Regions from separate parts of the Paenibacillus sp. V4I7 genome, predicted to be linked through region 1. Evidence: riboswitches for the same ligand, from Rfam matches in the RefSeq annotation. Region 1 holds a riboswitch; each other region holds the start of a gene.
The links. A riboswitch is a leader RNA that binds a small molecule or an ion and turns the genes downstream of it on or off. The one in region 1 is predicted to bind cobalamin.

Region 2: another riboswitch for cobalamin. It lies ahead of QFZ80_RS02345 (ABC transporter substrate-binding protein); the one in region 1 lies ahead of QFZ80_RS25795 (energy-coupling factor ABC transporter permease).
Region 3: another riboswitch for cobalamin. It lies ahead of cobJ (precorrin-3B C(17)-methyltransferase); the one in region 1 lies ahead of QFZ80_RS25795 (energy-coupling factor ABC transporter permease).

What each region holds. Positions count from the first base shown of each region.
Region 1 is NZ_JAUSZD010000002.1:5,519,567-5,526,797, reverse strand. Features, by position in the region: gene QFZ80_RS25810 (energy-coupling factor ABC transporter ATP-binding protein) at 181-1,017, opposite strand; gene cbiQ (cobalt ECF transporter T component CbiQ) at 1,034-1,822, opposite strand; gene QFZ80_RS25800 (energy-coupling factor ABC transporter substrate-binding protein) at 1,819-2,103, opposite strand; gene QFZ80_RS25795 (energy-coupling factor ABC transporter permease) at 2,100-2,879, opposite strand; cobalamin riboswitch at 3,027-3,220, opposite strand; tRNA gene QFZ80_RS25790 (tRNA-Arg) at 3,333-3,406, opposite strand; gene QFZ80_RS25785 (hypothetical protein) at 3,564-4,481, shown strand; gene tig (trigger factor) at 4,592-5,893, shown strand; gene clpP (ATP-dependent Clp endopeptidase proteolytic subunit ClpP) at 6,093-6,683, shown strand; gene clpX (ATP-dependent protease ATP-binding subunit ClpX) at 6,696-7,231, shown strand, end outside.
Region 2 is NZ_JAUSZD010000002.1:234,143-241,373, forward strand. Features, by position in the region: gene QFZ80_RS02325 (Lrp/AsnC family transcriptional regulator) at 1-377, shown strand, start outside; gene QFZ80_RS02330 (aminotransferase class I/II-fold pyridoxal phosphate-dependent enzyme) at 393-1,598, shown strand; gene QFZ80_RS02335 (aspartyl-phosphate phosphatase Spo0E family protein) at 1,667-1,933, shown strand; gene QFZ80_RS02340 (hypothetical protein) at 1,995-2,522, shown strand; cobalamin riboswitch at 2,555-2,708, shown strand; gene QFZ80_RS02345 (ABC transporter substrate-binding protein) at 2,861-3,871, shown strand; gene QFZ80_RS02350 (FecCD family ABC transporter permease) at 3,873-4,910, shown strand; gene QFZ80_RS02355 (ABC transporter ATP-binding protein) at 4,916-5,692, shown strand; gene cobT (nicotinate-nucleotide--dimethylbenzimidazole phosphoribosyltransferase) at 5,717-6,790, shown strand; gene cobU (bifunctional adenosylcobinamide kinase/adenosylcobinamide-phosphate guanylyltransferase) at 6,858-7,231, shown strand, end outside.
Region 3 is NZ_JAUSZD010000002.1:1,928,712-1,935,942, forward strand. Features, by position in the region: gene QFZ80_RS09850 (helix-turn-helix domain-containing protein) at 1-90, shown strand, start outside; gene QFZ80_RS09855 (YjcZ family sporulation protein) at 257-352, opposite strand; gene QFZ80_RS09860 (MBL fold metallo-hydrolase) at 624-1,703, shown strand; gene QFZ80_RS09865 (SRPBCC family protein) at 1,712-2,188, shown strand; gene QFZ80_RS09870 (hypothetical protein) at 2,267-2,692, shown strand; gene QFZ80_RS09875 (guanylate kinase) at 2,760-3,338, opposite strand; gene QFZ80_RS09880 (hypothetical protein) at 3,503-3,733, shown strand; cobalamin riboswitch at 3,776-3,977, shown strand; gene cobJ (precorrin-3B C(17)-methyltransferase) at 4,119-5,813, shown strand; gene QFZ80_RS09890 (sirohydrochlorin chelatase) at 5,833-6,771, shown strand; gene cobK (precorrin-6A reductase) at 6,768-7,231, shown strand, end outside.

The DNA.
Region 1 (7,231 bases):
ATAATGGAACGGCAGGCCACTAAAGTGGATGAAAAGAGCTAAGCATTGAATGAACGGAACGAGAGGGCCTACCATTGATAGATGGATGCACGCATGTATACATGAAGAAGCTGTCCCTCTAACTATTTTATCAATGTTGGGACAGCCACTTTTAACTTTATATATATTCGTTGATGATAATTATAAATGGACTTTTTGTAATAATGTTGTAAAATCACGCACATTCTTGGGTGCGGATACGCCCTGACGGTTAGCTTCAGGCAATGCTTCCCACAAATCTAGCAGCATTGGCCTATCAAGACCAAGGTCTTTAATAGCCTTGCTATCTTTGAATATTTCATCTGGTGTGCCTTCCATGACGCACTGTCCTTGATCCATCACCAGAATCCAATCAGCCCATGAATAGGCTAGGTTCATATCATGGGTAGCCATGACTAACGTGATTCCGCGGCTATGTATACGGTTGATCTCCTCGACTAACTGTTGCTCCGATATACGATCTAGATAGGCCGTTGGTTCATCAAGAAGTAGAAGCTTTGGTTCAAGCACCAGCACACCGGCTAGGGCTACTCGTTTCTTTTGACCGAGGCTCAAGTGGTGAATGGGTGTGTGCGCTAAGTGTTCGAGTCCCATCGTTTGTAATATAGCTTCTGCTCGGCGAGTAATCTCAAGTTCAGGAATGGCAGCATTCCGCAGTCCGTAGGTGACATCCTCATAAGGAGTATTCAAAATGAGCTGCTGTTCAGGGTCTTGAAACACAAGTCCAACATCTTGACGTAATTGTTTGAGTTCTTTGCGAGTGTAAGTTAAAGGTTCGTTCTTCCATAAAACTTGACCCGATGAAGGTGAATGAATGCCAATAGCATGAAGAAATAAAGTCGATTTGCCAGAACCGTTATGACCGCAAATGGCCGTTTTTTTTCCCTCGGGGATGCGGAGCTTTAATTTGTTTAAAGCCATGGTCTGTGAAAAGGGATAGCTGAAACTTACTTCTAAGGTTTCTAAAATCGTGCTCATCGGTACTCCTCCAATTTCAATGCAGCCAAATTTCGAGCAGCAGTAAGAGTGTGAACCCTACATAACTTTCCAATTTATATCGAAAAGGTACAGGATTAGCTCGGTAAGGCACCATATGAATGTCATCCGTAAAACCTCGGGAGACAAGGCCATTTGACAATGATTTATACCGCTGCATCGTTTTGATAAACATTTGAACAATTATAATGGCTGTATCCTTTAATCTATTTTGGAAACCGGTCTGACCGCCTCTTGATTGCTGAGCTAGAGACATGTTATTGGCTATTTCAAATAGGATGAACAGAAACCGATACATAATAAGCATAATTTCCAGAACCAGCTTGGGAACACGAACTTTTTGTAAGACTTGCAGCAATTCAGAAAAAGGAGTGCTGAACATAATAAAGGACACGCAACTTAAGCTCGCTATAATACGAATGAATAATTTTCCAATTAGCAAAAGACCTGTTGAAGTAACGGACAATTTCCAGTCCATGAATATAAAGGCCGCCACCTCATGAATATCAGGCATGGCTTCTGGCAGAGGACGGATCTCTACGACTAATGCGGGTACACTCCCCACAAAAAAAAGGCATGCAGCACCGATGACAGTTACATAATATTTGATCGGAACGCGAGCGTAGCCAACCGTCCATAGAGTCATCCATAACGCTATAAGCACCTGGACGGGTGGATGCGTTAGATAAGAAAACAGCAGCATGATAACTGCAAAACCGCACTTCCACATCGGTGACAGGGGGCGTAAGGCATTTTTATAAGATAGCGAATCGATTCGTTTTATCATTGGTTTTTGGATTTAGACGCTTTCCCTTTGAAAAAGCCAAAGGCAAACCCGATGAAGCCAGCGCCAATGGCCGCTTGTAAGGCGAATAGCATACTTTCTGTCTCAGCTGGGAGCTCAAATAAAGAAGAGAACCATGGCGTATAGGAAGGTTGAATACTCTGAATTAATTGTTCAGCGGTATCATCAGCTCCTCCAAATTCGCCTTGTACGAAAATAAGGGGCAAGACTGCCAGTAATACAACAGCAATCAGCATAAGGGTATTTAAAGTACGAGTTTTCATTGCTCAGAAGCTCCTTTCATTTTATGTTGTAGGATAGATAGTTCTTTAGGGCTGTAAGATTGTAACCAATTCCATATTAATACGGTTAAAATGCCTTCACTAATGGCAAGAGGGATTTGCGTAATGGCAAAAATACCGCCGAATTTCAAGAAGGATGCCATAAATCCACCTTGTTCAGCCGGGAATGCAAGAGCTAATTGGACAGAAGTAACAATGTATGTGGATAAGTCGGCAAGAGCAGCCGCCAAAAATATCGACCATTTTTGTTTGCCGGTTGTTTTCATCATGGACTTATATATGAAGTAACCAACTACTGGACCGGAGAGGGCCATTGAGAATGCATTTGCCCCGAGAGTCGTAAGTCCTCCATGAGCAAGTAAAACCGCTTGAAATAACAATACAATCGATCCTAGGACGCTCATAGGGAGCGGTCCGAACATTACAGCTCCTAAACCTGTACCTGTTGGATGAGAACTGCTTCCGGTCACAGAAGGAATCTTTAGTGCTGAAAGTACGAAAGTGAACGCAGCAGCAAGACCGAGCATAATTTTGAGCTCTGGATGTTCTTTCGTAATTTTGATAAGTGCTCGGACACCAAGAAAGAAGAACGGAAGGAAGGCTGCCCACCAAAATATAGCCCAACCTACGGGGAGAAATCCTTCCATAATGTGCATGCCGTTGACGGTTTGCGGTTCATTAATGAATAGATAAAGGGCTAACCCTATAACCACTAGTAAGAAGCTAACGACCTTTGTCTTTCGTGATTTTGTTTGCATGTTTTTTAAATTCCTCCTAATTGAAGTTCGAATAACAAACAAAAAAGACCAATCCTGATGGATTGGTCGTGGGTACGTACGAATAAACGACAAATATAAGCTACATGTCGAGAGACTTGACGTACACCGCTCCTTTCCGCGAAGGTTTCTGGGTGCATAAATGAAGGTAGGTCTCCTGGCTCTCGGATCATCGTATTCTTTCTGCCTTCCCTGAATATGCATCAAGTGACATGATAGAAAGAAACTCCCCGAATACAGTGGCGGGACCGCTCGGGATTTGCACCCGATTCCCTGTTACCCCTTGCTTGCTACGCAAGGGCACCTCATTTATTCGAAAAAATATGTAATTGAAAAGAGTATAGCACAATATGAAAGATTCGTAGCATAGTGAATTTTATTTTTCTTATAAACAAAAAAAACCGCGATTTCTCGCGATCCTTTGCCGTACATAAACGTCCCAGGAGGGATTCGAACCCCCGACCGCACGCTTAGAAGGCGTGTGCTCTATCCAGCTGAGCTACTGAGACATAGACCTCTTCTTACCTTGCGGATGTGATCCGTTTAGCGAAGCAAGAGTTATATTATCATATAGTTTCAAGTGAAGTCAACCCTATTTTAAATGTTTATTTTGCAATCACTTGGACAATCAAGTAAACTGTCACCAGCGAGACCAAGATTTCTGAGGTGATCATCATAACGGACCCATCCATCAATAACTTAATTCTTTTTCCGAAAACAGAGCAATATTACGAAGAGGAGCTGACTCGGTTTCTAAAAACAGAGCAGTATAGTGATGCACTCCAATTGCTAACCTTTCTACTGCAATTTCCGACAGTAGACCATCACAAAACCGAACAATGGGAAGCCCTGAGGAATTGGCTGTGTACCATGTATCCGGAATCCATGTTCCCAATGACGTCTCCATTGGAAGATGATCCAGAGGAAGAAACGGATCTATTACGGCAGTACATACAAGAAAAGACAGCCGATGATGGCGCTTTTGCGCTTAAGCTTCTGAATATGCTAAGAGACGGTACATTAGAGCAGCAAGTCAATGCCCTTGAACAATTGGCGTTTATTGATCAATCTGACGTAAGCCAACGTGTAAAGGAGTGGCTATGTGAGAAGCCGCGGCACCCTCACATTCAATTTAAAGCTTTGCAGGCGCTTAAACAGATGGGTGAGCGTGGATTTATCGAGTTCCCTAAGAATGGGGAAAAAATCCTTGTCGAGATCGAAGAGACACCGATGTGCCCGGAGGAATTTCCATCACGCATTCGTGATATGATTCGCAGAGTCGGGGACATTAGTGAAATAAGCCAACCTGATTTTGTTTATTTTGCCAAGCAGACTTGGCAGGAATTTCTAGCCTATGCCTATGGGACATCAATCTATACGGATTTACAGAATGCGGAAGAAGGCGCTGTTGATGTATGGGCATCTGCCTTGCATGCTATTCTACAAGAGAAATTATTTGGCAGTGTGAGTCGGGAAGAATTACTAGACAATTACGGGATTGTTGATTCTATGAAGCTTCAGTGGAAGCGAGCTAACCATGTGCTTCAAGCGTTTGTGAAGCAGTTTAATCCGGATCCATCATAAGGCAAGAAAGGTTGCCTTGAAATGAAAATCTTATATGGTATAATAGAATGGTTGTAATGAGCGTAACGTGAAAATATGTCATCGTACATTTTTGGAGGGGAAAGCATAAAATGAAAGCAAGTTGGGAAAAAATAGAGAAGAACGTAGGCGTTCTTGAAGTGGAAGTTGGCGCAGACCGCGTAGCAGATGCTTTGGATAAAGCATTTAAAAAGGTATCAGCAAAAGTGAATGTTCCAGGATTCCGTAAAGGGAAAGTGCCTCGTTCAATATTTGAAGCTAAATTTGGTGTAGAAAGCTTGTATCAAGATGCTTTAGATATCATTTTGCCAGAAGTTTATGTGGAAGCGATTGAAGAGGTTAAAATCGAGCCTGTCGATCGTCCTGAAGTAGACGTTGAGCAATTCGGCAAAGGACAAGTACTGAAGTTCAAAGCTAAAGTAACTGTTAAGCCTGAAGTAACACTTGGCGAATACAAAGGTATCGAAGTTGAAGCAGTAAGCGCAGAAGTTACCGATGAAGAATTGAATGAAGAGCTTACTCGTTTGCAACAACGTCATGCTGAATTGGTTGTTCTTGAAGAAGGACAAGCAGCAAATGGTGACGTTGTTGTCCTTGACTTCGAAGGATTCGTTGATGGTGAAGCATTCGAAGGCGGTAAAGCGGAGAAATACTCCCTTGAGCTTGGTTCCAACTCCTTCATTCCAGGTTTCGAAGAGCAACTCGTCGGTCTTGGTAAAGGCGAAGAGAAAGAAGTTAACGTTAGCTTCCCTGAAAACTACCACTCCGAAGATTTGAAAGGCAAAGCAGCTGTGTTTAAAGTGAAAATTCACGATATTAAACGCAAAAACTTGCCAGAGCTTGATGATGAATTTGCTAAAGATGTGAGCGAGTACGATACACTTGTAGAGTACAAAGAAGAACTGAAAAAACGTCTTCAAGAGCGCAAAGAAAAAGATTCAGAGGCTGCTCTGGAAACAGCTGTTGTTGAAAAAGCTGCAACTAATGCTGATGTTGAAATTCCAGCTTCCATGGTAGAAGCAGAGCTAGATGTTATGGTGAAGGAATTCGAAAGACGTCTTCGCTCGCAAGGCATGACTCTTGAGATCTACTTCCAGTTCTCCGGTCAAAACGAGAGCGTGCTAAAAGAACAAATGAGAGAAGATGCTGATAAGCGTGTTCGTAACAACCTTGTTCTTGAAGCCATCGCAGCTGCAGAAAAAATCACAGTTTCCGATGAAGAAGTTGACACGGAGCTTGAGAAATATGCACAATCCTACCAAAAAACAACAGCAGAACTTCGTGAACTGTTTACTTCAAACGGCAGCCTAGAAGGTCTGAGCAACGATCTTGTGATTAGAAAAACGGTTGACTTCTTGCTTGAAAATAGCAAGCATGTTTCCGCAGCTGTATAAATAAGGTAAGTAAAGGCACGTACGTAAGCAACGTGCCTTTCTTTTACCCTATTTTAGCCCCCAATCTGTCCAAGACCATAAGAAATACCCTCATACATAGCAGTTCTCTGAAAAAATGACTTTGCTGTTCAAACGTGTTAAACTGTATCTGAATCTCAATTGAGAGAACTTGGCTATTGCCGCAAAAGGAGTTGGTACAATGAGTCTTATTCCTATGGTTGTTGAACAAGAGGCTCGTGGGGAACGTTCTTACGATATCTACTCGCGTTTATTAAAGGACCGCATTATCTTCATTGGGAGCGCTATTGATGACGATGTGGCTAATTTGGTCATTGCCCAGCTGCTCTTTTTATCAGCTCAGGATCCCGATAAGGATATCCACTTATATATCAATTCACCAGGTGGATCTGTAACAGCTGGAATGGGTATCTTCGATACCATGCAGTTTATTAAACCAGATGTATCTACGATTTGTGTAGGTATGGCTGCAAGTATGGGTTCTCTGCTATTAACAGCAGGTGCCAAAGGTAAGCGATACGCGCTGCCGAATGCAGAAGTTATGATTCACCAACCGCTCGGCGGTGTAAGAGGTCAAGCAACCGATATCAAAATCCACGCGGATTGGATTATCAAAACGAAACAAAAACTCAACCAGATCTATGTGGACCGGACGGGACAGCCGCTTGAAAAGATCGAAAGAGACACCGACCGAGATAACTTTATGAGCGCTTATGAAGCGAAGACATACGGGTTAATCGACGAGGTTATCACTCGAAACGACTTGAAATAAAGGAGTGATCCCATGTTTAAATTTAACGATGAAAAAGGCCAACTCAAATGTTCCTTTTGTGGAAAATCCCAAGACCAAGTTCGCAAACTTGTTGCAGGTCCGGGAGTTTACATTTGTGATGAATGTATAGAGCTTTGCACGGAGATTGTGGAAGAAGAATTAGGGCATGAAGAAGAGCTTGATCTGAAAGATGTTCCGAAACCAAAAGAAATTCGCAATATTTTGGATCAGTACGTAATCGGGCAGGATCAAGCGAAAAAATCATTGGCTGTAGCGGTTTATAACCACTATAAGCGTATTAATTCGCAAAACAAATTGGAAGATGTTGAGCTTCAAAAAAGTAACATCGTACTTTTAGGACCTACAGGAAGCGGTAAAACGTTGCTAGCGCAAACGCTGGCCAAAATTCTGAATGTTCCTTTTGCAATCGCGGATGCCACTTCATTAACAGAAGCTGGTTATGTGGGCGAAGACGTTGAGAATATTTTGCTCAAACTGATTCAAGCTGCAGATTATGATGTAGAAAAAGCCGAACGCGGCATTATCTA
Region 2 (7,231 bases), 5.3 Mb from region 1:
GCGAGATGGAAGCGGATAAGGTCATCGTCAAATACGCAACAGTAGTCAACTGGAGCAAAGTGGATGACGAAAAGGTTACCGCCCTGATTGAAGTGCAAATTACGCCGGAACGCGGACACGGGTTCGATGCCATCGCGGAACGGATCTATTTATATCCAGAAGTCAAATCGGTTTATCTCATGTCTGGCGCCTATGATTTGCTTGTCGAAATTGAGGGCAGTTCCCTCAAACAAGTCGCTTCTTTCGTGTCCAATAAGCTTTCACCGATTGACCGCGTGCTTTCAACAAAGACGAATTTTATATTAAAAAAATACAAACAAGACGGCATTATATTCGAGGATCAGGAAGACGATCACCGGATGCTCGTTTCGCCGTAAAGAAGAGGGAACGCCATGATCAAAGATGAGATAACGATCCAGCAGAACAAAGTAAAATCGATGCAGGACTACCTCGCTCCTGCCGTACGTGAAATGAAGCCTTCAGGTATTCGGAAGTTTTTTGATTTGGTTAGTAACAGCAAGGAAGATATTATTTCTCTTGGTGTAGGGGAACCGGATTTCTCAACACCTTGGCATGTTCGTGAAGCAGCTGTTCATTCCTTGGAACGCGGTAGAACGAAATACACGCCAAACTCAGGTATTCCTGAGCTTCGTGAAGCGATTGCCGATTACCTTCATACGTCCTTTAAAGTGAAATATGAGCCATCGAATGAAGTCCTTGTTACGGTTGGCGGCAGTGAAGCGATTGACTTAGCTCTCCGAGCTTTGATAACGCCGGGCGACGAGATTCTTATACCGGAACCTTGTTATATTTCGTATTCCCCAATCACGAGCATAAGCGGCGGCGTAGCTGTTGGGATCGAGACCTTCGCGAAGGACCAGTTCAAGCTGACTGAGAAAGCGCTTCGCGATGCGATTACGCCACGCTCCAAAATATTAATTCTCTGCTATCCTAGCAATCCAACAGGCGGTATTATGACCTATGAGGATTGGCTTCCGATAGCCAAAGTCATTGAAGAGAACGATCTTATTGTCATTTCCGATGAAATATATGCAGAGCTGACTTATGGTCAGAAGCACGTGAGCTTCGCAGCAATTCCTGGCATGAAAGACCGGACAATCTTGGTTAGCGGTTTCTCCAAAGCTTTTGCCATGACAGGCTGGCGGATGGGATATGCCTGCGGTCACCAGGAGCTGATTTCCGCGATGACCAAAATTCATCAATATACTGTGATGTGCGCACCCGTCATGGGGCAGGTAGCCGCTCACGAGGCGTTGACGAATGGCTTGGAAGAGAAGGATCGGATGATCGAGTCCTATAACCAGCGCAGACGTCTGATCGTAAAAGGGTTCCGAGATATTGGTCTCGAATGCCATGAGCCGCAAGGCGCTTTCTATGCATTTCCAAGTATTGTTGCTACAGGATTAACATCAGAAGAGTTTGCACAGCGGCTTTTATTTGAGTCAAAGGTTGCTGCCGTGCCTGGAGATGTGTTTGGTTTAGGTGGAGAAGGCTTCTTACGTTGTTCATACGCCTATAGTGTTTCTCAACTAAATGAAGCATTAGAGAGAATTGGGAATTTTATGAGAAAACTGTAATGAATAACGTAAATAAATATGTTCATTATTGATGAAAACTGGTATTCTTATAGTAAGGAGGGATGAGCATGGCTTTTATGGAATATCAACTATCAACCTATCAAAAACATTTTCAAATTCGTGAACAGGATTTCGGACAAAGTTGGTTGACCAAGCGTGCAAAGAAGCAAAACTCCCTTACCTTATTAGAAGAAGAGATTCATTCTCTACGACGCAGGTTAGAAAAGATGGTTTTTGATGGCGAAGAAATGACATCGGATTCCGTCGTTGAATTGAGCACAATCCTAGACCAAAAAATAAATGAATATATGCATAATGGGAAAAAAAGTCGGTGAAAACCGACTTTTCTCGCGATTATCGATGGATTCAGATAACAAACGGAGGTACGCTTACAACATGAAAGTGAAATGGCTGTTAGTTATGATGATGGGGCTTATGGTGATTCTAACGGGTTGCGGCGGGCCGAAGCCGGATGTATCTATATTTATAATGGGCACTAATGGTTTTCCAAGTGAAGCGGGGGACAAGCTGGAGAGTTCCTTGAAGTCCAAGGTGGGCGAAGTTCCTACAGTCAAAATTAATACGTCGCCTATATTCTCGATGGAAAAAATGATTGTAGAGCTGGCTGCAGGAGGCAATGGCATCTTCATTCTTGCGGAAGATCAATTCAAATCACTTAGTAATCAAGCGGGTTTCGTTTCTTTGGATGATACGATCAATCCGGTAGATTATCCGGATGGTGTTATTCAAATAGCTGAAGAAGGCAAGCCTGCAGAAAAGCATCTTTATGGTATTCCTCTTGCAGGAAACAAATGGATGAAAGAACAAGGTTTTGAAGGAAAAGGCTTGGTGGCTTTTATTCCCCAAAATGCTCCAAAGTTGAACGAGTCGAAACAAGTGCTCAAAGTAATTGCACAAAAGTAACAAGAAGTCTATAATCGACAAATAGATTGATAGTAAAATATGCAGCCATAGGTGTTGGTTAAGCTCATTAAGAAGAGATTGCCACTTAAAAGGGAAGCCGGTTAAAGTCCGGCACGGTCCCGCCACTGTAATCCAGGCATGAGTTGCCGGGAGAGTCAGGATACCTGCCCATGGTGCCGTTTACGACATCCTTCGAGGAAAAGGATCGCGTTAAATCAGGAAGCAACCTTAGGGTTGCTGAGCACCGCGATTTATCGTCCCCTTTGTTCCTTCGAGAACAAAGGGGCTTTTTTGTTAGGGTCAATCGAAATAAATAGTTCAGAAAGAGGTTTTGTCAGATGAAAAGGAATTCAGTAAAAAAAGCACTTATTCTTACGCTAGCTCTAGTAACAGCAATCAGTCTCGCAGCTTGCGGCAAAAAGGAAACGGAAATGTCTGATCCATCTAAGCTTGGCGGGGAGGGAACAAAAGCTCCTGCTGCAACTTCGGCACCAGCAGCAGCCAAAAAGACGGTCTATCCATTGAAGATAAAGGATGCTACGGGTAAGGAGTTTACTTTTGATAAGGCGCCTGAACGTATTGCATCCGTGTCTCCGGCAGAGACTGAAGCCCTTTTTGCAATTGGGCTTGAGGCTAATATTGTTGGTGTATCTGATTTCGATGATTATCCAGAAGCGGCCAAAACGAAACCGAAGCTTGGCAGTATAACGAAGCCTAACCAAGAAGCAGTTATTGCAGCCAATGCGAATGTCTTGTTCACAGGAGTTTCAATGAAACCCGATACGGTAGAAAAGTTGCGCGCTTTAAATATTAACGTGTTTAAAGTGGAGCCGAAAACCTTGGATGATGCCATTGCGAACATTCAAACCTACGGATTGATTACAGATCATCAGGAGCAAGCGGAAAAAGTGGTTGCTAAGATGAAATCGGATCGTCAAAAGGTTGTTAATGCAGTGAAAGACGTCAAGCAAGAGAACAAGAAAAAGGTATACATTGAATTTGCCCCGGGATGGACAGTGGGCAGTGGCGAATACATGGATGAATTGATCAAGCTTTCTGGCGGGATTAACGTCGCAGGAGACGGAAAAGGCTGGTATCAAATCAGCGAAGAGAAAATCATTCAACAAAACCCAGGTGTAATTTTATTCGCCAATGGGGTCGTCGATAGTAAGAGTAAGAAACCACTTGATGAAATTATCCGTACGCGAAGCGGTTGGGATGCCATTGATGCCGTGAAGAACAAGCAGGTGATTGGCCTCGACCAGAACATGTTGAGCCGTCCTGGTCCAAGGCTGACCGATGGATTGCTTGAAATGGCGAAAGGCATTTATCCCGAACTGGTGAAATAAAATGAAAAGAAAATTAATGCTATGGGGAGGAGTAGGGGTTATACTCCTTCTTCTTTCTATTATGGCGAGCTTGTCGCTGGGAACCGCTAATCTCCCGGTTTTGCAAATTGCCAGTATTCTCGCCAAGCACATTCCTTGGCTGGGAGATCACATCGATGCAACCTGGCCGCAGTCGTCGGAACAAATCATTAATAAAGTGCGATTTCCCCGTGTATTACTGGGGATTCTTGTAGGGGCCTCACTTTCCATTGCAGGGGCAGCTTTTCAAGGTGTGCTGCGCAATCCACTTGCTGATCCTTATGCACTCGGTGTATCCTCGGGTGCTTCTGTTGGAGCCGCATTTTTAATCTATTTTGGACTGCAAGTAGCGTGGTTTGGGCAGTGGTCGATTCCTATTGTTGCCTTTGTGACAGGACTTATTTCTTTATTTCTGGTTCTTAAGCTTGCCCAGATCGAAGGGAAGCTGAAGATGGAGACGCTTATTTTATCAGGCGTGGTCATGCAGGCATTTCTAGGGGCAATCGTATCATTCATGGTGTCTATTTCCAATCAAGTCATTAATGAAATTATTTTCTGGTTAATGGGCAGCTTGGCCATGCGAGGTTGGTCGTATACCTATATCATCTCACCCTATTTAATTATCGGTTTTGTCGTGCTGCTTAGCTATGCAAGGTCGTTAAATTTACTGGCTCTTGGTGAGCGGCAGGCGTCACATCTTGGTGTGAATGTGGAGCGGACGAAGCTGATTGTGCTTATAGTAGCAACTTTCATAACGGCTGCAGCGGTATCTGTTGCTGGTGTTATCGGCTTTGTAGGACTCATCGTACCGCATTTGGTGCGACTATTGGTAGGTCCGGATTATCGGTTGATTATTCCTTTATCCGCCATTGGCGGGGGGATTTATGTCCTCTGGGCAGATACACTTGCCCGTACCCTGCTGAGTCCAACTGAAATTCCACTTGGGGTCATCACGGCATTTCTGGGCGCACCATTTTTTGCTTATTTGCTCCACAAGGATAAGAAAACGTTAAGAGGTTGATCAAGATGATTAAAGTGGAGCACCTTTCCCAAAGCTTTAAGGAACAGCAAGTGCTTGAGAACATCAGCTTTGAGATCAAGCAGGGTGAATTTTTTGGTATTATTGGGCCAAACGGCAGCGGTAAGTCAACGTTACTTCGTCTAATATCAGGGATTGATCCTGTTAAAAACGGAAGTGTTGACCTGGGTGGCCGGTTAGTATCCTCCTATTCACGAAAAGAGCTGGCTAGATGGCTTGCTGTCCTCCAGCAGGATGCACTGCCTCCAGTAGGCTTCACGGTCCGTGAAGTGGTGGAAATGGGCCGATATCCTTTTCAGAATTGGCTTGGTGAGGAGTCTGCTGATGCAGAAGGTTTAATTGATAGGATTGTCCGGAAGCTGCACTTGGAACCGCTGATTGATCGAACAATCGAGCGCCTCAGTGGCGGTGAACGTCAGCGTGTCGCTCTTGCTAAAGTGATGGCGCAGCAGCCGCAGCTGCTTATGCTGGATGAACCAACAACGTTCTTGGATATCGGATATCAAGTACAGATGATGGACTACATCAAGGAATGGCAGCGAGAATCCGAGTTGACGGTTGTAGCTGTCCTACATGACTTGAATTTGGCTGCGCAGTACTGCACGCGATTAATGGTTATACATAATGGCGAACTTGCAGCGATAGGAACACCTGATGAAATCATTACCAGCGGATTAATCAGCGAAGTGTATGGAACTGAACCGATTGTCCTGCAGCACCCCGTTAACGATGCGCCGCAAATTTTATTACAGCCAGGAAAATAGATGAGCTATCGGAGGGTCACAATCATGAATAAGATGCAAGAGATTATAGATAGCATTAAGCCTGTTTATCAAGATGTAGTGAACCAAGCGAATGATCATTTAAATCAGTTGACGAAACCACAGGGAAGCCTCGGGAAACTGGAAGATATTGCACGTCAGGTTGCCGGAATTACGGGCGATGTGATGCCGATTTTCGATAAAAAAGCGGTCATCGTAATGGCCGGGGATCACGGCGTATGTGAAGAAGGGATTAGTGCATATCCGGCGGAAGTAACGCCTCAAATGGTGCTTAATTTCCTTTATGGCGGGGCTGCTGTCAATGTACTTGCCAGACATGCCGGCGCTGAAGTTGTCTGTGTCGATATGGGGGTAAATGCTGATCTGGAGCATCCTAATCTCGTCTCTCGCAAAGTAAGAAAAGGGACGCGTAATATGGCGCGTGAAGCGGCATTAACGCTGGATGAGACTGTCCAAGCCATACAAGCTGGTATAGAAGTTGTGGACGAGTTGGTGGAAAAGGGCTACCGGCTCTTTGCTATGGGAGAGATGGGGATTGGCAATACAACGGCCAGCGCCGCGATTCTGTGTGCTTTGACGGGCTTGGATGCGAGTATAGCTGTTGGGCGCGGAACAGGCATTGACGATAGCAAATGGTTGCATAAAGTGTCCGTTGTGAATAAGGCGCTGGATGTGAATGGACTTCGTGTGGATGAGGTGAACAGATCAAGCGCTGAGTATGCGCTCGATGTGTTAATGAAGGTCGGCGGATTGGAGATCGCCGGACTTGTTGGTGTGATTCTCGGCGCAGCGAAGAATCGCTGTCCGGTCGTCGTCGACGGATTCATCTCGTCGGCAGCTGCGCTTGTGGCGAGCCGATTAGCACCGCTAACCGCGTCCTACATGCTCGCCTCGCACTTATCGCAGGAGCAGGGGCATGCGAAGCTGCTCGAAGCGGTTGGCCTCGCAGCGATGCTGCAGATGGATATGCGGCTGGGCGAAGGAACAGGCGCGGTGCTTGTCTTTAACTTGATCGATGCCGCAGGCAAGATCATGAAGGAAATGGCGACATTCGAAAGCGCAGGCGTGTCGCGGGGTTAGCCGTGTAGGGGCATGCCGTTAAAAGGTAAGCTTATACAGTAAGCATCGATAAGGAGGCGAAGGCGCCATGGCAGTTTTGGTTACGGGCGGCGCGCGCAGCGGCAAGAGTTCCTTCGCGGAGAAGCTCGCCATGCATGGCAGTGAGCGAGGGATTTATATCGCGACTTCCCACATCTACGATGAGGAAATGAAGGAGCGGGTTGAGCTGCATCAGCAGATGAGGCTTGCCTCCGGGTATCCATGGGATACCCGGGAGGAGCCTTTCCAACTGCGGGAGTTACTGCTCCGCTTGCAGGAGAGCGGGGAGGATGCCGTGGTCTTGGTCGACTGTTTGACACTTTGGCTGTCCAACTGGTTGCTCCATCATGAGGGAGAAATAGATGCTTCTGCTCGGGTAATGAAACGCATAGACGAGCTCGTAGAAGCAGTGTCCTCCTACCG
Region 3 (7,231 bases), 3.6 Mb from region 1:
TCTGCTATATCTATCGCTGACACCTTGGGGTGTGACGTGAATGATTTGTATGAATTGGTCACGATTGAGTCTAACGTTTTGAATGGATGACCGTACTACTATATATCAAAAAGGGGCGCTCTTCCAGAGCGTTCTTTTTAGTTTATTAAAAACTTACAATGAACAATTCTTTGATATCATTGACATTGACGGAAGAGGGGAATGTCAGAAGGACTACCTATGATGATTGGTAGTCCTTCTGTATTTGCTTTCTAAATTACCAAACAAAAGCGCTAGTGATGATAACCAGTAAAATGAATAGTACCAAGATTGCTGCTGAAGAAGTATAACCTACGCCAGTTCCACAACTCATCCGAATCAACCTCCAACTGAAAGTGGTTTGTGTTTCAAGATAGCTTATGACTATTTTTGAGGAATGTTTGGGCGAATCGACTGATTGTGCTATTGTCCCTAATCTTGAAAAAAAATGTGACTTTCTAGCCGATTAAGGAGCATTGCCCATGCTTGGAATTAGGGTTGTTAATCAAATCTTGGAACCATACGATGTGGATTTACGTTAATACATCTAGTCATAAAAGACTATTCCAATACGTTTAAGCATGGAGGCAGAGAAGTTGTTACTTATATTGACGAGTATCGTAGTGGGAATTATGTGCGTTATTGTACTTTTTATGAATGTTTATCCTGTTTTTGGTCGGAAACCATCGAAGGAGAAGGCTCGCGTATTCTCTCGATCCTCTCAGTATTTGAATGGGAAATTCGAAAACCCTGTTCCTACCATGATGAATATGGGCTTCAGGAATACGGTCGGGATCTTGCTTGATTTTGCGAAAAGCAGTCCTAATCGACGTCCAAAGACGCAATTTGCGATGGAAAACCCTAATTTGACCAAGGATCTGGAAACAAAAGTGACTTGGTTTGGTCATTCGGCTTCCTTGTTAACGATTGATGGCAAAGCCCTATTATTAGATCCCATGTTCGGGAAAGCTCCTTCGCCGTTTCCATGGTTTGGGAAGGGAAGATATAGCGGTGGATTGCCTTTTGAAATAGCGCAGCTGCCCGTGATTGATGCTGTTATTTTGTCACACGACCATTATGATCATTTGGATTATGGAACGATAATGAAAATAAAGCATAAAGTGAACAAGTTTTTTGTCCCGCTTGGGGTTGCCGATCATCTGATCAGATGGGGGGTGCTGCCTGAGAAGATCGAAGAGTATGATTGGTGGGAAGAGTTTACGTTTGAAGGTCTAACGTTGGCCTGTACGCCAGCTATACACTTTTCGGGGAGAAGTATGACGGATCGCGGTGCTACCTTATGGTGCTCGTGGGTGATCAAAGGAAAGCAGGCGGGCATCTTCTTCAGTGGCGATAGTGGGTATTCCCCTCATTTCAAAGAAATTGGGCTTAAGTATGGTCCGTTCGATCTTACTCTGATGGAGTGCGGTCAATACGATGATCGCTGGTCTGATATTCATATGATGCCGGAAGAAACGGTTCAAGCCCATATGGATGTGAAAGGGGAGCTGATGATACCGATACATTGGGGAGCATTCACGCTGGCCTTACATGACTGGACAGATCCGGTAGAGCGTGCTACAAGGGCAGCGCATGCTAGTAAAGTATCAATTGTCACACCGAAAATAGGTCAAACTGTTATTGTGAATGCCGCGGATTATCCGATAGAAACTTGGTGGAAGTAGAGGATTCAATGCCAACAATACGACAGGAGTTACTTATTCATGCACCTATTGAAGTGTGTTTTGATTTGGCAAGGAGTATAGATATCCATGCAGAATCAACCTCTCATACGAAGGAACGAGCGATAGCAGGCAGGATACAGGGGTTGATTGAGCATGGAGAAACAGTGACTTGGGAAGCTTATCATTTAGGTATTAAGCAGCAATTGACTGCCCAGATTACAGAGATGGTGAAGCCGTATTACTTTGTAGATGAAATGGTTAGAGGGGCGTTCAAGCGATTTCGTCATACACATGAATTTGTAACTGTAGAGCAAGGCACTTTGATGGTGGATACGTTTGATTACACTTCACCTTTTGGAGGATTGGGGAGGCTTGCCGATCACTTGTTTTTAGCAAAGTATATGACTCGATTTCTTGAAAAGCGTAATAACTACGTGAAGAAGATTGCCGAAGAGACTGCGAACTCTGCAAGCTCTGCAAGGTAAGAACTGGATACTAAAGCGGCCACATGGTATTATGGATAAGGCTGGTAGATCGAAGTGATCAGGAGAGAAGAAGAATCTATGGTTGAACAAAAAAGTGAACGGAAATTTCATTTTCTGGGTGTACTGCTTGGTGTAGCGGTTGATAACTTGGGGACTTTAATATCGACTGCGTTAATTGGCGGTATATATTTTGCTAATCGCCCGGTGGATGAGCAGAATGTAAGTGTTATATATTCGAATGTAGGCCTATTACTTTTGCTTTTGGTAGTTGGTTTGTTCTGGTCGTTTCTTGGCGGATACATCGCCGCAAAGGTTGCGAAGCGCGCCGAATATTTCAATGCAGCCATTATTGGTGTCATCGGCGCTGCAATCGGATTTGATTCCATGTTAACCAATGATAGCATTCCGTTATGGTACGAATTGATTGGTTTTGTCGTCATCGTACCGGTTTCACTATTCGGCGGTTTCGTGGCCTTGAAGAGGAAAAAAGCCCCATTAAAATGAATGTTGGATCGTAAAAAAAGAGACTCGGTGATGTTGATCACCGGGTCTCTTGGCGTTATAAGCACACTTAACTTGTTGTAGTTTGCATGTGAGCGAGCATGGTTGCCTTCACCTTGTCGATCGATTCTTGTAAATTCATATTCTCAAAAACATACTCACAATCCTTGCGGTAGGAGACTTCCTCTATGTAGTGGTTCATGTAGTGGTCAATGACGTCAGTAGGCGTATTTCGAGCAAGCATGCGTTCCATGATCGTTTGTTTGTTGACATAGATGAACAAGCGGATAGCTCTATCTCCAAATGTATACTTGAAACGATTAGCTGCATAACGATTCACAATGACATAGATAAGTCCGTCTTTGCGAAGCGCTTCATCGATGTCCGCTTTCTTGATCCCATAGAAATTCCCGTCAATTTCAACAGTTTGAAAAAATTCACCTGCAATGTCACTATCGATGAACACTTTGCGTGAGATGAAATTATAATCCTTCCCGTTGATTTCTTTGGGTCTAGGTATTCGAGTTGTGTAGGAGACGACAGATGAGAAACCAAGCTCTTTGGCAATGTGATGGGCAATTGTTTTACGACCAGAACCGCTAGTGCCAGTAAAGACAAACACCAATCCATTCGTTTCATGACTGCTCATATCAATTCCTCCTTCATAGAATGAAAGCGATATCTTGATAGATTCATTATAGTACGAAAATTCTGAAAATTAAAGAAATACTTTCTCGTTTTGATAGGAATCAAAGGGTTAAAATACGCTATAATAGATAGCATCACATCGTTTAAATGGAAAGGGATCTAACTATGCCTAAATATGCGAGTTTGAGTGCGGAAGCAACGGAATTTTTACGTCAAAAAACCGGAACCAATCACTTAGAGTGCTATACCTATATTGACCCGGAGCGTGGGGAGGATAGTTTTTTTATTGTTAAAACGATCAACAAGGTCATTCATGTTTCTTTTGCCGAGATGACCTTTGAACCAAGCAGTTACCAGAGTTTGATGGAAGGACTCTACCAGGCCATCTATGAATAAATACGTGACAACCCAATCGATAGATGGTAGGATGATCGTAATTGCATATCAAAGGAATTAGGTGCCATAGATCCATTCGGGTGTATGGTTAAAAGGGAAGACCGGTGAAATACCGGCACGGACCCGCCACTGTAAAAATCGCCGTTTATTACGGAAACTGCTTGCAACATGCCACTGGGTAACAACCTGGGAAGGTGCAAGGGGATGATTAAGTCAGGAGACCTGCCTAATTCAACAACACAATTACCCTACGTGGAATTAGGGAGTGTTAGAGAGCGGTTACTTCTGGTTTTATTAACTGTAGTAATTTACCAAGCGTTTCTAACATGACTTATGTTAGGGATGCTTTTTTTGTTTGTGTAATTACGGGGAAGGGTGATGCAAATTGTCAGGAAAACTGCTCATTATTGGCTTTGGGCCGGGGAGTTTTGAACATATTACGAAGCGTGCAAGGGAAGCGATTCAGGAAAGTGAAGTTATCATCGGATATAACACCTATGTGGATCTTATCTCAGGTCTGTTAACCGAACAGCAAGTAGTTCGAACAGGCATGACGGAAGAAGTGAGTCGTGCGCAAGAGGCTGTGCGGCAAGCCAAGCAGGGGAAGAAGGTTGCCGTTATTTCCAGTGGAGATGCCGGGGTATATGGGATGGCCGGTCTTGTCTATGAGGTATTGATGGAACAAGGCTGGACCCGTGAGGATGGCGTTCAAGTAGAAGTGATTCCTGGCATTTCAGCTGTTCATTCGGCTGGATCTCTGCTAGGCGCTCCAATTATGCATGATTCTTGCACGATTAGCTTAAGTGATCATCTTACACCATGGGAGCTGATAGCGAAGCGGGTTGATGCAGCAGGGATGGCTGATTTCGTTATTGCCCTCTATAACCCGCGAAGCGGTAGACGGACCAGACAAATCGTTGAGACTCAGCGCATTCTCCTTAAGTATCGTTCTCCTTTAACACCTGTTGGGATTGTCAAAAGCGCGTATCGAGATCGCGAGCATGTTGTTGTGACGACATTGGCTGATATGCTGAATCATGATATTGGCATGTTAACGACCATTATTATTGGTAATTCCGCAACCAAGCTGTATGACGGTCTCATGATTACACCGCGCGGTTATCAGCGGAAATACACATTAGGGGCCGAAACACAGCCGCTTAAACCACATCAAAGGTTGAAATCCGAGGCTGAGCCTTGGGCTTTGGAACAATTGGATGAGCAGGATTGGGATGAATCCATGGGGGAGTTCGACGATGAAGATGAACTCTTGGATGATAAGATTACTGAAAATAGAGATCTTTCACAGCTGAAGTCATCACCGATTTTGTCACCTAGTAATTCCTTACAGCTTGCAATAGAAGCCTTGCAGCTAGTATCCAAAGGGAATGAAGAGTTGCCTTTTGAATTTGACAATAAGCTGACTGCGACCCAATCTATCTTTGAGTTTGCAGTAAGCCCCGGAATCGCGAATAAAAAGTTAACAGCAGCCCAACTGTGTGCGTTAGGCGAGATTGTTGGGGATCGTGGAGATATTGAATACTCACCGCATCATCAACTGATTGTTCGTGTGCAAACCGATAACCCTAAGCAGATTACATCCGAGCTAAGTGCACTTGGTTTATTGTTGTCTCCGATTGGCGATGTTGCGCAAATCAAAGCATGCGACTTTTGTAATTTGGAAAAAGGTGAATCTATTCCTTATGCGGAAGCCATCCATCACCGAATTGGCCATCTAGAAGTACCTAAAGAGTTGAAAATTGGGTTCAATGGGTGTGGAATGGCTTGTTATGGGGCTGTTCAGCAAGATATCGGCATCGTCTACCGTAAAGAGAAATTTGATCTGTTTCTTGGCGGAAAAACGGTAGGTCGAAATGCGCATGCGGCTCAGCCCGTTGCAGAAGGAATTGACCCTGGGGAGCTTGTCGAATTAGTTGGCAGGATTGTAGAACGTTACCAAAAAGAAGGACATCCGAATGAACGGTTTCATAAATTTTTCAAGCGTGTTAAAGAAATTGAAGGCTACCGCCATCAAGAAATGGTAGGTTTCGTTATCGAAAATGCCATTTGCGGCGATTAGAATTAGGGGGAAATAAAGGATGAATGCTGTTTTATTTGTGGGTCATGGGAGTCGGGAAGAAGGCGGGAATGAGGAAGTTCGCCTCTTTGTTTCGGAAATAGCGAGTAAGATGAAAGAGCAAATTGTAGAGACCTGTTTCCTAGAATTTGTTCAACCAACGATCATGCAAGGAATTGATCGCTGTGTAGAAATAGGGGCTACTCATATCGTGGTCATTCCGATTATCTTATTTGCGGCCGGGCATGCGAAAATTCATATCCCATCTTCTATTGATGATGCGAAATTAAAATATCCTTTTGTGAAATTTACATACGGCAGACCTATTGGGGTACACGAACAAATTCTCGATATTTTATCCTCCAGGGTAGAAGATCTCGGAGTTCAAGTGAAAGAGGACTTAGGTGAAATAGCTTTACTTATTGTTGGGCGTGGAAGCAGTGATGCAGACGCGAATAGCGATCTGTTTAAAATCTCTCGCTTATTCTGGGAGAAGCTTCAGGTAAAATGGGTGGAAACAGCCTTTATTGGAGTTACAGCACCTCTGATGGATGATGGGGTTGAGCGCTGTTTGCTGCTCGGTGCGAAGAAGGTAATCATTTTGCCTTATTTCCTGTTCACAGGCGTTTTGATTCAACGTATGGATCAAATGGTTCAAGGATATCGGGAGACATATCCAGATAAACAATTCCAGATGGCTCCTTATTTTGGCTTCCATCCACTGCTGCAAGAGATTCTGATTGGACGAGCGCAGGAAGCGCTTCAGGATGAAGTGAAGATGAACTGCGACATGTGCCAATATCGTCTAGAGGCGATGAAGCATATCGATCATCATCACCATCATGATCATGACGATCATCACCATCACGACCATCACGACCATGATCACAAACACGAGCATGACCACGATCACGATCATCATGACCATGTTCATGCTCATTCAAGAGGTGACAGACGATGATTCTCGTTCTTGCAGGTACGAGTGACGCTAGGGAGCTGGCGTTAGGAATTCGCGCAGAAGGATATGCTGTTCTCACAACAGTTGTGACCGAAAGCGCAGCGAAGAGCATGGAGGCGGAAGGGCTTCCAGTACTCACAGGTCGCCTGACCGCGGAAGATATGAACCAGCTAATTCAAGATAAAGGCTTACGCGTGGTTGTTGATGCGACCCATCCGTTTGCTGAGGAAGCGTCGAAGAATGCGATGGCGGCTGCTAAACTGGCTGCTGTACCTTATGTGCGTTTCGAACGTCAAAGCTTGTCCATCGAGCAGGGAACGCTCATCACGACGGTTGATGATTATAAACAGGCTGCAGAGTTAGCGGCTGAAAAGCGCGGCAGCATTATGCTGACTACCGGCAGCAAAACGTTGAAGATTTTTGCTGATCGTCTGATTGGGCTTCCCGATACGAGGCTCATTGC